Regions from separate parts of the Rhizobium sp. SG570 genome, predicted to be linked through region 2. Evidence: predicted binding sites of a transcription regulator. Region 2 holds the regulator's gene; each other region holds the start of a gene.
What was found. The regulator PhoB, encoded in region 2, activates phosphate uptake and scavenging genes when phosphate is short. The targets are predictions, from matches to a motif close to TGTCATNNANCTGTCAT.
Positions count from the first base shown of each region.

Region 1: FHT28_RS22955 (UDP-2,3-diacylglucosamine diphosphatase) is a predicted target of PhoB. The motif match lies at 1,935-1,951, and genes of this name have one in related genera.
Region 3: FHT28_RS33485 (Orn/Lys/Arg decarboxylase N-terminal domain-containing protein) is a predicted target of PhoB. The motif match lies at 1,610-1,626, and genes of this name have one in related genera.
Region 4: FHT28_RS29505 (DUF2278 family protein) is a predicted target of PhoB. The motif match lies at 1,580-1,596, and genes of this name have one in related genera.

Region 1 covers NZ_JAAZQI010000012.1:75,140-78,348, reverse strand. Annotated here, with positions in the region: gene FHT28_RS22960 (MFS transporter) at 1-889, opposite strand, end outside; gene FHT28_RS22955 (UDP-2,3-diacylglucosamine diphosphatase) at 1,057-1,869, opposite strand; gene FHT28_RS22950 (glycerophosphodiester phosphodiesterase family protein) at 1,983-2,738, opposite strand; gene FHT28_RS22945 (NADP-dependent malic enzyme) at 2,960-3,209, shown strand, end outside.
Region 2 covers NZ_JAAZQI010000017.1:24,250-27,458, reverse strand. Annotated here, with positions in the region: gene FHT28_RS27540 (GcrA family cell cycle regulator) at 152-685, shown strand; gene phoB (phosphate regulon transcriptional regulator PhoB) at 877-1,560, opposite strand; gene phoU (phosphate signaling complex protein PhoU) at 1,593-2,306, opposite strand; gene pstB (phosphate ABC transporter ATP-binding protein PstB) at 2,358-3,173, opposite strand; gene pstA (phosphate ABC transporter permease PstA) at 3,188-3,209, opposite strand, start outside.
Region 3 covers NZ_JAAZQI010000030.1:27,278-30,486, forward strand. Annotated here, with positions in the region: gene blh (bifunctional sulfur transferase/dioxygenase Blh) at 1-1,220, opposite strand, end outside; gene FHT28_RS33485 (Orn/Lys/Arg decarboxylase N-terminal domain-containing protein) at 1,671-3,209, shown strand, end outside.
Region 4 covers NZ_JAAZQI010000020.1:60,662-63,870, reverse strand. Annotated here, with positions in the region: gene FHT28_RS29515 (carbohydrate ABC transporter permease) at 1-440, shown strand, start outside; gene ugpC (sn-glycerol-3-phosphate ABC transporter ATP-binding protein UgpC) at 445-1,503, shown strand; gene FHT28_RS29505 (DUF2278 family protein) at 1,644-2,693, shown strand; gene FHT28_RS29500 (Xaa-Pro peptidase family protein) at 2,763-3,209, opposite strand, start outside.

The DNA of each region.
Region 1 (3,209 bases), on a different contig from region 2:
ACAGGATCCAACGCAGGACGCACATGCTCGAGCCGAAGAAAATCAGCGTCCACGCACTGAAACGGCGACTTAGCATTCTCGAGAGGAAGAAGACCATTACCTCCGCCGCCACGCCGATGCTCCAGAGAACGGCGATCTGGGTTCCGGAAAAGCCGAGCTTGTGCCAATAGATCGACGCGAATGTGTAGAGCATCGCGTGGCTCGATTGCTGCACCGAGACCCCGATCATCGTGATCAGCAATTGCGGAGAGCGCAGCGAGCTTCCAGTCGGCGACTGCAGATTGATCGGCTGGTTGCGCCGCCGCGTCGGCCCGATACGCGGCGTGATCAGCGCCGTGAGCATGGTCAGCACGAAGCCGGCGACCATGACGGGCAGTACCATGGTGCCTCCCCACATCCCGATCATCTGGCCGCCGAAAAGCGTCGAAACGATGAAGATGATCGATCCCCAGACACGCATGGAGCCATAGTCGAACCCCCAGCGGCGCACCCCCGACATAGCGATCGATTCGACCACCGGCACATAGGGCGCGTAGGTCGCGCCCTGGACGCCATAAACGAGCAGCACGGGCCAGAATTCGCTCGTCCAGTAAAGCGCGATCGCCGTCAGCAATGACAGCCCACCGGACCAGAACAGCACATCGGCGCGTTCCTTCATGTGATCGGCAAACACCGCGATGACGGGCGTCACCAGAACGCGCACGACCATCGGCACGGCGATCACGAGACCGATTTCATGATCATTGAAATTCAATCCCGCCAGCCAGACGGGGAAAAACGGCAAAGCGATCCCGTTGACGAACAACGGCGCGCAGTAGGACAAGGCGGTGCGCAGACGGAAATACGAAGGCGCGCCCTCGCCCTGCAAGGATTTTATCGCGGGAATCATGACAGACCTGAAGGGAACTGAATTTGTCCCTATCACGCTATCGAGAGTACGACTATGGCGAGAAATAGCCAAATCGTAACGTTTCGGAAAAAACCCGAATTACAGGCGCCTCATAACGATCAATAATTATGACAGCCTGTTATTGCGTCCGTGAAGCGGCGCTAAAATTAGGCTGCCTGGGCGCCGACGCCGAGTGCCTTCGGCAACTCTTCGACAGATATACCGGCCGGCTCCGTCTCAAGGATCGACCGCCAGGTAAGCAGCTCGAAAGTGCCGTCCTCATGCTCGGCGATCGCCGTGCAGCTTTCCACCCAGTCACCGGTATTGATATAGCGGATGCCGTCGAGATCCTCGATGACAGCGTGATGGATATGGCCGCAGATCACGCCATCGGCATCGTTGCGCTTGGCTTCCTCGGCGACGACACGCTGGAACTCGCCTATGAAGTTGACGGCATGCTTCACCTGCAGCTTTGCCCAGGCCGAGAACGACCAATAGGGCATGTTCAGGCGACGGCGCACGGCCGCGAGGCCGATATTGATCAGAATGGCCATGTCGTAGGCCCAATCGCCGAGATAGGCGAGCAGGCGGGCGTTACGAACGACGACATCGAATTCGTCGCCATGCAGGACGAGATACTTCTTCCCGTCGGCAGTCTCGTGCATGGCGCGTTGCGCGACTTCGATGCCGCCAAAGTGCGTGCCGGGGAAATCGCGCAGGAATTCGTCGTGATTGCCGGGGATATAAACGATCCGTGTGCCTTTGCGCGCCTTGCGCAGAACCTTCTGCACCACGTCATTGCAATCCTGCGGCCAGTACCAGTTTCGCTTGAGGCGCCACCCATCGATGATATCGCCGACGAGGAAAATGGTATCGGCATCGTGGTAGCGCAGAAAATCGAGAAGGAAGTCCACCTTGGCGGCCTTCGAACCGAGATGTACGTCAGAGATGAACAGTGTACGGAATCGCCGGGTGTCCATGTTTTCATTCACGAACTATAAGTCCGTGCCCTATCCAAACTTGGCTATTCCAAAACCAGACTCGTGTTTCAGGAAGATGACAAACCCTGTGTCTGCTGGCCTATCGGGCTGGATCAGCCACGTTTGGCCGCGATGGCGAGATCGGGACGATCGGTTGTAAAACTGGCGACACCGAGGCGAAACATCGCTCTTGCCGCTTCGCTCGTATGCGCGGCCCAGCCGTGCACCGTCATGCCGCTCCTGCGTACGATGCCCATGACTTCGGCGTCCAGGGCGTCGGCACGCACCGCTATCTCGCGCACACCGCAGCTGCGGAGCGCGGCGATGATCCCATTCCAGCCAAGCTGCGCAGTCATTTGCGGCGAACAAAGAAAAATGAAGCCGAGCAACTCGCCGACGTTCAAACCGCGGTCACCAAGTGCTTTGCCAAAGGCTTCGAGACGCGGCAGGGCGAAACTGGTGATCATCGTCCGTGATACCATGCCGGTCGCCATCAACTCATCGACGATGCGGGCCTCCATCCCCTCATAGGGCGTGCCGTCCGCTTTCGTCTTGATCTCCAGTCGCAGATCGACCGGGGACGGGCCGAAGATATCGATGGTCTCAGCAAGGGTCGGAATAGTCTCGCCGTCGCTTCCGATCACGACATGGCGCATCAGCTCTTCATGGCTGAGATCGACAATAGCCCCTTTGCCGTCGGTCATCCGGTCGATCAGGGCATCGTGATGCACAACCAGCTTGCCGTCCCGCGTCTGGTGAACGTCGAATTCAACGAGATCGACATCAAGCTTGGCCGTCCTTGAAAAGGCAAGCCTGGTGTTTTCTGGCCATAGATGCGCGCCGCCGCGATGAGAAGCGATCAATGTCATGGAGGGTCCTTCGTCTGCCGTTCTCATAAGCCCACGCGATGAACCCCTTATGACTGTCCGAGCGGCGAAGCGGGGAAGCATAGCCCTCACCGGCCCCAAGACGGACACCGGCGAATCCGCGATGACAAAAAAGCGGTCGGCGACGTCAATTGCATACTGTGAACGCGAAGCGATTGATGTATTCAGGGGACTCAAAGCATAGGCAGGAATGGAGAAGTGTGGTGGATACGCACGATACATCGAAGGCAGCCAAGAACATGGCGAGTGGCGATCTCGACGAACAGGCTCTCTACTTTCATCGTTATCCCCGCCCCGGCAAGCTTGAAATCCAGGCCACCAAGCCGCTCGGCAACCAGCGCGATCTGGCGCTGGCCTATTCTCCGGGCGTGGCCGCACCCTGCCTCGCCATCCGCGACAATCCCGAGACGGCAGCGTACTACACGTCCCGCGCCAATCTCGTTGCCGTGATTT
Region 2 (3,209 bases):
CGGAGTCAGCCTCACACTAGGTTAAAAACCAATTGCTAGACTGCATGCGGCGGAACTAGTCACCACAATTTTAGAGCGTTTCGCGCCTCGATCCTATGCGGGGCAATGGTGAAGGATTCTGCCATCGGAAACGCGACAGCGGAGACAGGGCATGAATTGGACAGACGAACGCGTCGAGAAGCTTAAAAAGCTATGGTCCGAAGGGTTGAGCGCCAGCCAGATCGCGGCGCAGTTGGGCGGTGTCAGCCGTAACGCCGTCATCGGCAAGGTGCACCGCTTGAGCCTGCCGGGCCGAGCGAAGGCGGGCGGCACGGCGACCGCTGCCCGAACGCCGAAGCGCGGCGCCTCGGCGCCCCGCGCATCGAATTATACATCGCGCGTCGCAACCCGCACGGTTACCCGCCAGCAGGGCGCGACCATGCTCAAGGAAGAGATTGAGGTCGATGCGGTCAACGAGATCCAATATCGTCCGGCTGCCAACGTCGTCGTTCCGATCTCTCGGCGCCTCGTCCTGACCGAGCTGACGGAACGCACCTGCAAATGGCCCGTCGGTGACCCGCTGAAGGACGATTTCCACTTCTGCGGCAACGAGAGCCCGGATGCATCGCCCTATTGCGGCTACCATCAGCGCCTGGCCTACCAGCCGGTGCATGAACGGCGTCGGCCAGCTCAACCGCGCGGCTGAGATGCCCCATAGAACAATTCCGGGAAAAGTGCGAAGCGGTTTTCCGTCCGGAATTGCGTAAAAACAATAGCATAGAGCGGTCACGCGAGTCCGTGAAACGCGTAACCGCTCCAGATAAGATAAACGAAACGGGCCGAAAGGCCCGTTTTCTGTTTCCGCCGCTATGTCGACGCCTGAACGGGCGTACCCGCTCAAGCTTCCATGGAGTAACCCGCACCGCGAACGGTGCGGATGACATCCTGCATATTGGAGAAATTGAGCGCCTTGCGCAGGCGGCCGACATGCACGTCGACGGTACGTTCGTCGACATAGATATCGTGTCCCCATACGCCGTCGAGCAGCTGCGAACGCGAGAAGACCCGGCCCGGCGAGGACATCAGGAACTCCAGCAGGCGGAATTCCGTCGGTCCCAGCCGCACTTCGCGGCTCTTGCGGTGAACGCGATGGGTCTCGCGATCCAGCTCGATATCGCCGCAACGCAGTACCGTGGAGAGAACCTCCGGGCGGGCGCGCCGCAGCATCGCCTTGACGCGGGCCATCAGCTCCGGCGTCGAGAACGGCTTGACGACGTAATCGTCCGCGCCGGTGGAAAGACCGCGCACGCGCTCGCTTTCCTCGCCGCGGGCCGTCAGCATGATGATCGGCAGGCGCTCCGTCTCCGGCCGCATACGCAGCCGGCGGCAGAGCTCGATGCCGGATACACCGGGGAGCATCCAGTCAAGGATCAGAAGATCGGGGATGCGCTCCTGGAGACGCAATTCGGCTTCATCGCCTCTGAGGATCGTATCGACCTCGAAGCCCTCAGCCTCGAGATTGTAGCGCAGCAGAACGCTGAGCGCTTCCTCGTCTTCTACAACAGCAACTCTCGGAACCATGCGCCTCTGGTCTCCTTTTCTTCGCTTCCAGATTATTCCGTCACCGCGCCAACGGTGTTGGCGGTATCATCCTTCGGGCGCTCGCCTTCTGGCTGGGCGCCGGTCGCCATGTAATAGATCGTCTCGGCGATGTTGGTGGCATGGTCGCCGATGCGCTCGATGTTCTTGGCGCAGAAGAGAAGATGCGTGCAGGTGGTGATGTTGCGCGGATCTTCCATCATGTAGGTCAGCATCTCGCGGAAGAGCGAGGTGTACATCGCGTCGATTTCCTCGTCGCGCTCTCGGATCGACACAGCCTTGTCCGGCGAACGGGTGGCATAGACGTCAAGCACTTCCTTGAGCTGGCTGAGCGCCAGTTCGGAGAGATGCTCGATGCCGCGGGCAAGCCGCCGCGGAACGCCTGTGCCCTGCACGGCGATGACGCGCTTGGCGGTGTTCTTGCCGAGGTCGCCGACACGCTCCAGATCGGAAGCGATGCGGATCGAGCCCATGATCTCGCGCAGGTCGGCGGCCATCGGCTGCCGGCGGGCGATGGTGACGATCGCCTTGTCGCCGACTTCCCGTTCCGCATGATCGAGAATGACGTCGTCGGAAATGACCTTCTGCGCAAGACTGGTATCGCTTTGGACCAGTGCGCGAACGCTGTCGCTGACCATTTGCTCGGCCAGACCGCCCATTTCCGCAATGCGGCGCGTCAGGAACTTCAGGTCTTCGTCATAGGCAGAGAGAATGTGAGTGGAGACCATTTTTCTATCCTCAAGGTGAACTGTGTGAAAGGAGCCGCGCGCACGGCATCATCAACCAAAACGGCCCATGATGTAATCCTGCGTGCGGAAATCGTCGGGATTGGTGAACATTTTATCGGTATCGTTCTCCTCAACCAGATGGCCGAGATGAAACATTGCGGTGCGTTGCGAAACGCGGGCTGCCTGCTGCATGGAATGCGTCACGATGACGATGGTGAAGTTTTCCCGCAGCTCATGGATCAGATCCTCGACCTTTGCGGTTGCGATGGGGTCGAGCGCCGAACATGGCTCGTCCATCAGGATGACCTCTGGACTGACGGCGACCGCGCGAGCGATGCACAGACGCTGCTGTTGGCCGCCGGACAGGCTCGTGCCGGCATCATAGAGCCGATCCTTGACCTCGCCCCAGAGACCGGCTTTCTGCAGGCTGGTCTCGACGATATGCTCGAGATCGGCTTTCGAGCTGTGCAGGCCATGGATGCGTGGTCCGTAGGCGACGTTCTCGTAGATCGACTTCGGAAACGGGTTGGGCTTCTGGAAGACCATGCCGACGCGCGCGCGCAGCTCCACGACATCGATGCTGTTGTCATAAACATCCTGATCGTCGAGCGTGATCTTGCCGGTGATGCGGCAGGTCTCGATCGTGTCGTTCATGCGGTTGAGGCAACGCAGGAAAGTGGACTTGCCGCAGCCGGAAGGACCGATCAGCGCCGTGACCGTATTGGCGCGAATGTTCAGGTTGACATCGAAGAGCGCGCGCTTGTCGCCGTAAAAGACCGAGACGTCCTGGCCGATCATCTTATAGGGGATCGTCATCATCTTCTTGGCTAATGCTCTTTCGCCCGCGGCTTCCGTCATCATGTTCATTTGGTCGCCCTCCCCTACCAGCGCCGTTCGAAGCGG
Region 3 (3,209 bases), on a different contig from region 2:
CGACCGCCGCGAATATTCACCTGAAGCGCATGGAGGATCAGCTTCGGCATCGGCAACGTCCGGTCTCGTGCTTCGCGAAGCGCGACGAATCGGTCCTCCGTCATGCCAGACAAATGCGCGTTGTCGCGCTTCTGTTCGCCCACCGTGCTTTCCCACTTCGCATTTCGCCCGCCCGGCTGGTAATCGTGGCCGGTGAAAAGCCGCGTTTCGTCGGGAAGCGCCAGAATCCGCTGGATCGAGTTCCAAAGAGCCTTGGCGCTGCCGCCTGGGAAATCCGCGCGTGCCGTACCCGAATCTGGCATAAAGATCGTATCGTGGATGAAGGCGGCGTCGCCGATGACATAGGTGACGGAGGCGAGTGTGTGGCCGGGCGAGAACATCACGCGGCCTTCAAGGCTACCGACACTGAATGTGTCGCCATCCGCGAAAAGCCTGTCCCATTGCGAGCCGTCCGTGGCCAACTCCGGCCAGTTGTAGATGCCCTTCCAGAGCTTCTGCACGTCGACCACGCGGGAGCCGATCGCCGTTGGCGCTTCGGTCTTCTGCTTCAGATAGTGTGCAGCCGAGAAGTGGTCGGCATGGGGGTGGGTGTCGAGAATCCATTCGACCGTAAGCCCCTCGGCCCGCACATAGTCCAGGATCGCATCGGCATGAACGGTCGCGGTCGTGCCGGACTTCTCGTCGAAGTCGAGCACGGGATCGATAATGGCGCAGGCTCTCGTCGCCGGATCGGTGACGACATACTGGATGCTGCCGGTGCGTGCATCGTAGAAACCCTTGACGCGCGGCGCTTTCCCGGCCTGCCGCTTAAGCCAGCCTGCCGCGCCGGACAGGTCAAAGCCGTGGCCTTTGCCGAAAAGTTCGATATCCTCGCTCTTCATCCGCCCATCGAGCACCTCACCAAGCGCGTAGAGCGTGAGCGCCCGTGTCCCGCTCTTGCAATGGGCCAGAACCGGTCCTTTCGCATCGGTTATCGCTTTCTGGAAGGCGCGGATATCGGCCTCGGTGATGGTCCGACCCGTGACCGGCACGAACGCATAGCCAAGGCCGGCCGATCGCGCAGCGGCGGATTCCGAGGCATTCCCCGGTTGGCCTGCCTCTTCACCGTCCGGCCTGGTGTTAATGACGGCGGCGAACCCCTGTTCGACAAGGGAAACGAAGGCAGTAGGGTCTGGTTGATCCGACACCGTCACCAGGTCGCTGACGTTAACAAGGTTCATAACACGGCTCCAAACAATCATTATATAATTTCATATAATATATATTGATTGTTTACAAGACCCTTCATAGCCCCGGACCAGCATAAAGCGCTTGCCCGCCACACATCAGTGTAAACAGGCTCGGAACGCCGACCCGTTGAAAATCTCGACAACGATTTGAAATTGACAGCAAAATCAGGTCATCTGCGAGATCGTGACCGACGCCTGTCGTGATCCCTATCAGTCTGGAAAGACGAATCTATTTCAATAGCTTAAGCGCCCTCTCGACGGGGTCTTTCTTCGATGCTTTTTCACAGAGATAGCTGTCCCTTCGCGCCAAGTGCGGAGATTTGCAGTCCTCACAGCTGTCTCCGAAAAGACTGTTGCGGTCTCTCGGACATTCGGTACCCTGTCACAACCATGTCATGAAATGCGTCGACACCTCGTGCCGAATCAAGAACGGGTGGCCAGATGGAATATTTCAGACGTTTTAACTTTTTGTTCGCGACGCCGGCCTTCGACAACGAGGATTTGGAAGGAACCCGTTATAACCAGATCGTTGAGGAAATCGAACGCTCAGGTTTCGAGGTTGTGCGCGCGCGCAATCTGGAAGACGCCGAGATCGCAGTACAGACGGACGCCGCCATCGGCTGCATGATGGTCGACTGGGGCAAGAAGGGGCTCGAGGGCAAGACTGCCTCTCTCATCAATTTGATGCGCCGCCGCGGCCTCGAATTCCCGATCATCCTGCTTATCCGCCGTAAACGCTTCGAGGACGTGCCGGTGGAGGTGCTCGACTTCATCGACGGCTATGTCTTCCTCTCCGAGGAAACGCCTGCCTTCATCGCCAAGAACCTTATCAGCCGGCTCAAGCAATATGCCGAGACGCTGAAGACACCGTTTTTCGGCGCGCTGGTAGACTATGCCGAGGAAGGCAACCAGCTTTGGACCTGCCCTGGGCACAATGGCGGCGTGTTCTACAGCCGCAGCCCCATCGGTCGGGTGTTCATGGAGCATCTGGGCGAAGCGGTGTTCCGCGACGATCTCGACAATTCGGTGCTCGACCTCGGCGACCTGCTGACCCACGAGGGGCCGGCACTTGCTGCACAGAAGGAGGCAGCCAAGATCTTCGGCGCCGAGAAGACCTATTTCGTACTGAACGGCACCTCCACCTCCAACAAGGTTGCGCTCTCCGCACTCGTGACCGACGGCGATCTGGTGCTGTTCGATCGCAACAACCACAAAGCCGCCCATCATGGCGCTCTGATGATCTCCGGCGGCATTCCGGTCTACCTGCCGACCAAACGCAACGTCCATGGGCTGATCGGTCCGATAGATTTCTCAGCCTTGGACGAGGAGGCCCTGCGAGAGCGCATCCGTACTCATCCGCTGGTGAAAGATCCCGATGCCTATAAGAAGCCACGTCCGTTCCGCGTCGCGGTGGTGGAGCAGTGCACCTATGACGGCACGATCCACAATGCCGAGATGATCCTCAAGCGCATCGGGCACCTGTGCGACTATATCCTCTTCGACGAGGCATGGGCGGGCTTCATGAAATTTCACCCGCTATATGCCGGACGCTTTGCCATGGGCCTTGGTGATCTTGGCCCCGACGCGCCGGGCATCATCGCCACGCAATCTACCCACAAACAGCTCGCGAGCTTCTCGCAGGCGTCCCAGATACACATGAAGGATCGGCATATCTCCGGCCAGAAGCGCCGCGTGGAGCATCGGCGGTTCAACGAGAGCTTCATGCAGCACGCCTCGACCTCGCCCTTCTACCCCTTGTTTGCCTCGCTCGACGTGGGGGCGCAGATGATGAAGGGTCGCTCGGGCGTGGTGTTGTGGGACGACACGATCCGTCTCGGCATCGAGCTGCGCAAGAAGATCCGGGCCGTGCGACGCGAGTTCGAGGAAAAGGAGCATCGCCCCGAGCGTCGCTGGTTCTTCGAACCTTTCGTGCCCGACCGGGTGGCAATCCCGGATGTGTCCAGCCCCGGTGCGGTGCAT
Region 4 (3,209 bases), on a different contig from region 2:
CGCTGCATCTGACAAATAGTCTCACCGGCCTCGTCGTCGTCTACACGGCCTTCAACGTGCCCTTCGCCACCTTCCTGATGCAGTCCTTCTTCGACGGCATTCCGAAGGATCTGGAAGAGGCTGCCATGATCGACGGCGCGACCCAGTTTATCGCCTTCCGGCAGATCATCCTGCCGCTGACACTGCCCGGCATCGCCGCGACGCTCGGTTTCGTCTTCACGGCCGCCTGGAGCGAGCTGCTCTTCGCGCTCATGCTGATCAACGGCAATCAGGCCGCGACCTTCCCGATCGGGCTTCTCACCTTCGTCTCGAAATTCTCGGTGGATTTCGGGCAGATGATGGCAGCGGGCGTCATGGCGCTCATTCCGGCCGCACTCTTCTTCCTGCTCATCCAACGCTATCTCGTGCAGGGCCTGACGGCCGGCGCGGTCAAGGGTTAGTCACATGGCATCGATCGATATCCAGAACGTCAAGAAGGCCTACGGCCATGTGCAGGTGCTGCACGACATCGATCTGAGGATCAAGGATGGGGAGTTCGTCGTCCTCGTCGGCCCATCGGGATGCGGCAAGTCGACCCTGCTCAGAATGATCGCCGGCCTGGAGGACATCAGCGGCGGCGAGATCCGTATCGCCGAGAAGCGCGTCAACGAGCTGCATCCGAAGGACCGTGATATCGCCATGGTCTTCCAGTCCTACGCGCTCTATCCGCATATGAATGTCGCCGGCAACATGAGCTACAGCCTGCGACTTCGGAAGATGGCGAAGGAGAGTATCGCGAAAGCGGTCGCGGCAGCTGCCGCGAAGCTCGGCCTCGATCCCCTGCTTGAGCGCCGCCCGAAGGCGCTTTCCGGCGGCCAGCGTCAGCGCGTCGCCATGGGGCGCGCCATCGTGCGCCAGCCGAAAGCCTTCCTCTTCGACGAGCCGCTGTCGAACCTCGACGCCCGTCTGCGCGAACAGATGCGGGCCGAAATCAAGAAATTGCATGGCGACCTGAAAGCGACATCGATCTACGTCACCCACGACCAGATCGAGGCGATGACGCTGGCGGACCGGATTGTCGCCATGCATGGCGGGGTGGTCCAGCAGGTCGGGAGCCCCCTTGAGCTCTACGACCGCCCCGCCAACCTCTTCGTTGCCGGCTTCATCGGCTCACCCGGCATGAATTTTCTCGATGCGACCTATGAAACGGGCAGCGTGAAGCTGAAGGACGGCACCGTCGTGGCGCTACCGGCGCCGCTAAACTTGCGGTCAGGCGTCAGGGCGACCCTCGGCATCCGGCCTGAGCATGTCGTCCTCTCCTCGGATCAGTCCAATATGGCCGCCAATGTCGAGCTTCTCGAGCCTACGGGTTTCGGCATCATCCTGCACCTTTCGCTGCATGGCCTGCCGTTCAAGGTGTTCACGCTGGATCGCAGTGCGTTGAGCGCCGGTACCCAGGTGAATGTCGCCTTTCCGCCGCAGCATCTGCACGTCTTCGATGAAGAGGGAAAAAGGGCGACCTAAGCGACGACTTTTTTCCTCGCCGGAGCCAAATCGCGCAAACCGATAGAACTTTGACGCGCGCGCGGCTATCTTCTAATGTCGCAGAAGTTTCATTCAAGTACGACACTATGCTCTTCCTTAAATAGACCAGGGAGGATGTCATGCCGCTTAACAATTACGCCGTGCTCAAAGGCAGACCCATCAACAATCGCCTGGCGACCGGCTCGAGCCCGCATTATCAGGTGCTCGTTTCGGAAAATGGAACGCTGTATCGCATCGCGGTCAATGTGCGTTCGCAGGACGGAAGCGAGGTCGAGTTCCTCGTGCGGGACCGCTTTGAACATCCAATCACGGCACAGCTGGCCGGACTGCCGGAAGGATTGCACCCGACGCCCAGCCAACCCGGTGGCGTCGCGCTCGATTTCATTCGCGGCAATCTCATGCAGCCCTGGGAACTGAAACCGCTTCCGATTTCGGCGGCAGGCCCCGACAACGATCTCAACGAAAAGATCGATAGTTACATTCAGCGCGCCATGTCGGACGAACAGGCGATGATCTATGCCTTTGGCGAGACCTGGGGACCGGAAAACAACAAGGCGGATCAATATTTCGGCTTCAAACCCGGCCGCGGCATTCATGACATCCATTTCAATCAGGGCAATCCGAGCGGAAAATACGCCTCTCAGAACGGTCCATGGCAGGACGGCGGCCTGATACTGGAGTTTCCTCGCGAGCAGCAATGGGTCGCGATCTTCATGAAATTCCAGACGCAGGCGTGGCATTCGGACGACACGGACGGGTCCGTCATCGTCGCGCCGAGCCGGGATCATCCGAACCTGCCGCATGCGCCGGTCGACCGTGATGCCATCCCGACCTTCGATGTACCGGACGGGCTGGTGCGCATCATCGCCGCCTATGTCAACGACGTTAAGACGCCCGAACGCGAAACGGTCACGCTGCTGAATACCGCCGATGTGCCCGTCGATCTCACCGGCTGGCAAATCAAGGACAAACAGAAGAACGCGATGCCGCTCGCAGGCTCGATTGCTGCCGGCGCGACGCAGGTTGTCGAGATCCACCCTCCCGTTGCACTCTCAAACAAGGGCGGGATCATCACCCTGCTCAATGCGCAGGGCATCAAGGTCCACGGTGTCTCCTATACCAAGGATCAGGCAAAGCAGCCGGGACGTACCATTCCGTTCCAGGCGTGAGTACGGCTCATACGTTCTTCAGGCATTTCCCGGCACTAGTTCCCTTCGTAGCGCCGGGGTCGCCTGCCATCAGGAAAATGGTTCGGTTGGCCCCTTGGACGGCTGGGTGAACCAACGCGGACCATCCGCCGTCATGTGGATATGGTCCTCGAGCCGGATACCGAATTTCTGCGGAAAGACGATCATCGGCTCGTTCGAGAAGCACATGCCGGCAGCAAGCGTCGTCGCATTGCCGCGCACGATATAGGGCTCCTCATGGATTTCCAGCCCGAGGCCGTGGCCGGCGCGGTGCGGCAGTCCTGGCAGCTTATAGTCCGGCCCCAGGGAATATCTGGCAAGCACGGCACGAGCAGCATCATCCAGACTTGAGCAGGCTGCGCCCAGCTTTGCGGCATCGAAAACGGCCTGCTGCGCTTCGCGCTCGATCGCCCAGGCCTGTTCGAAGGCGCTGTCGCCTGTCTTCAGCTTGTAGGTTCGCGTCAGGTCGGAGTGATAGCCGTCGATGCGGCAGCCGGT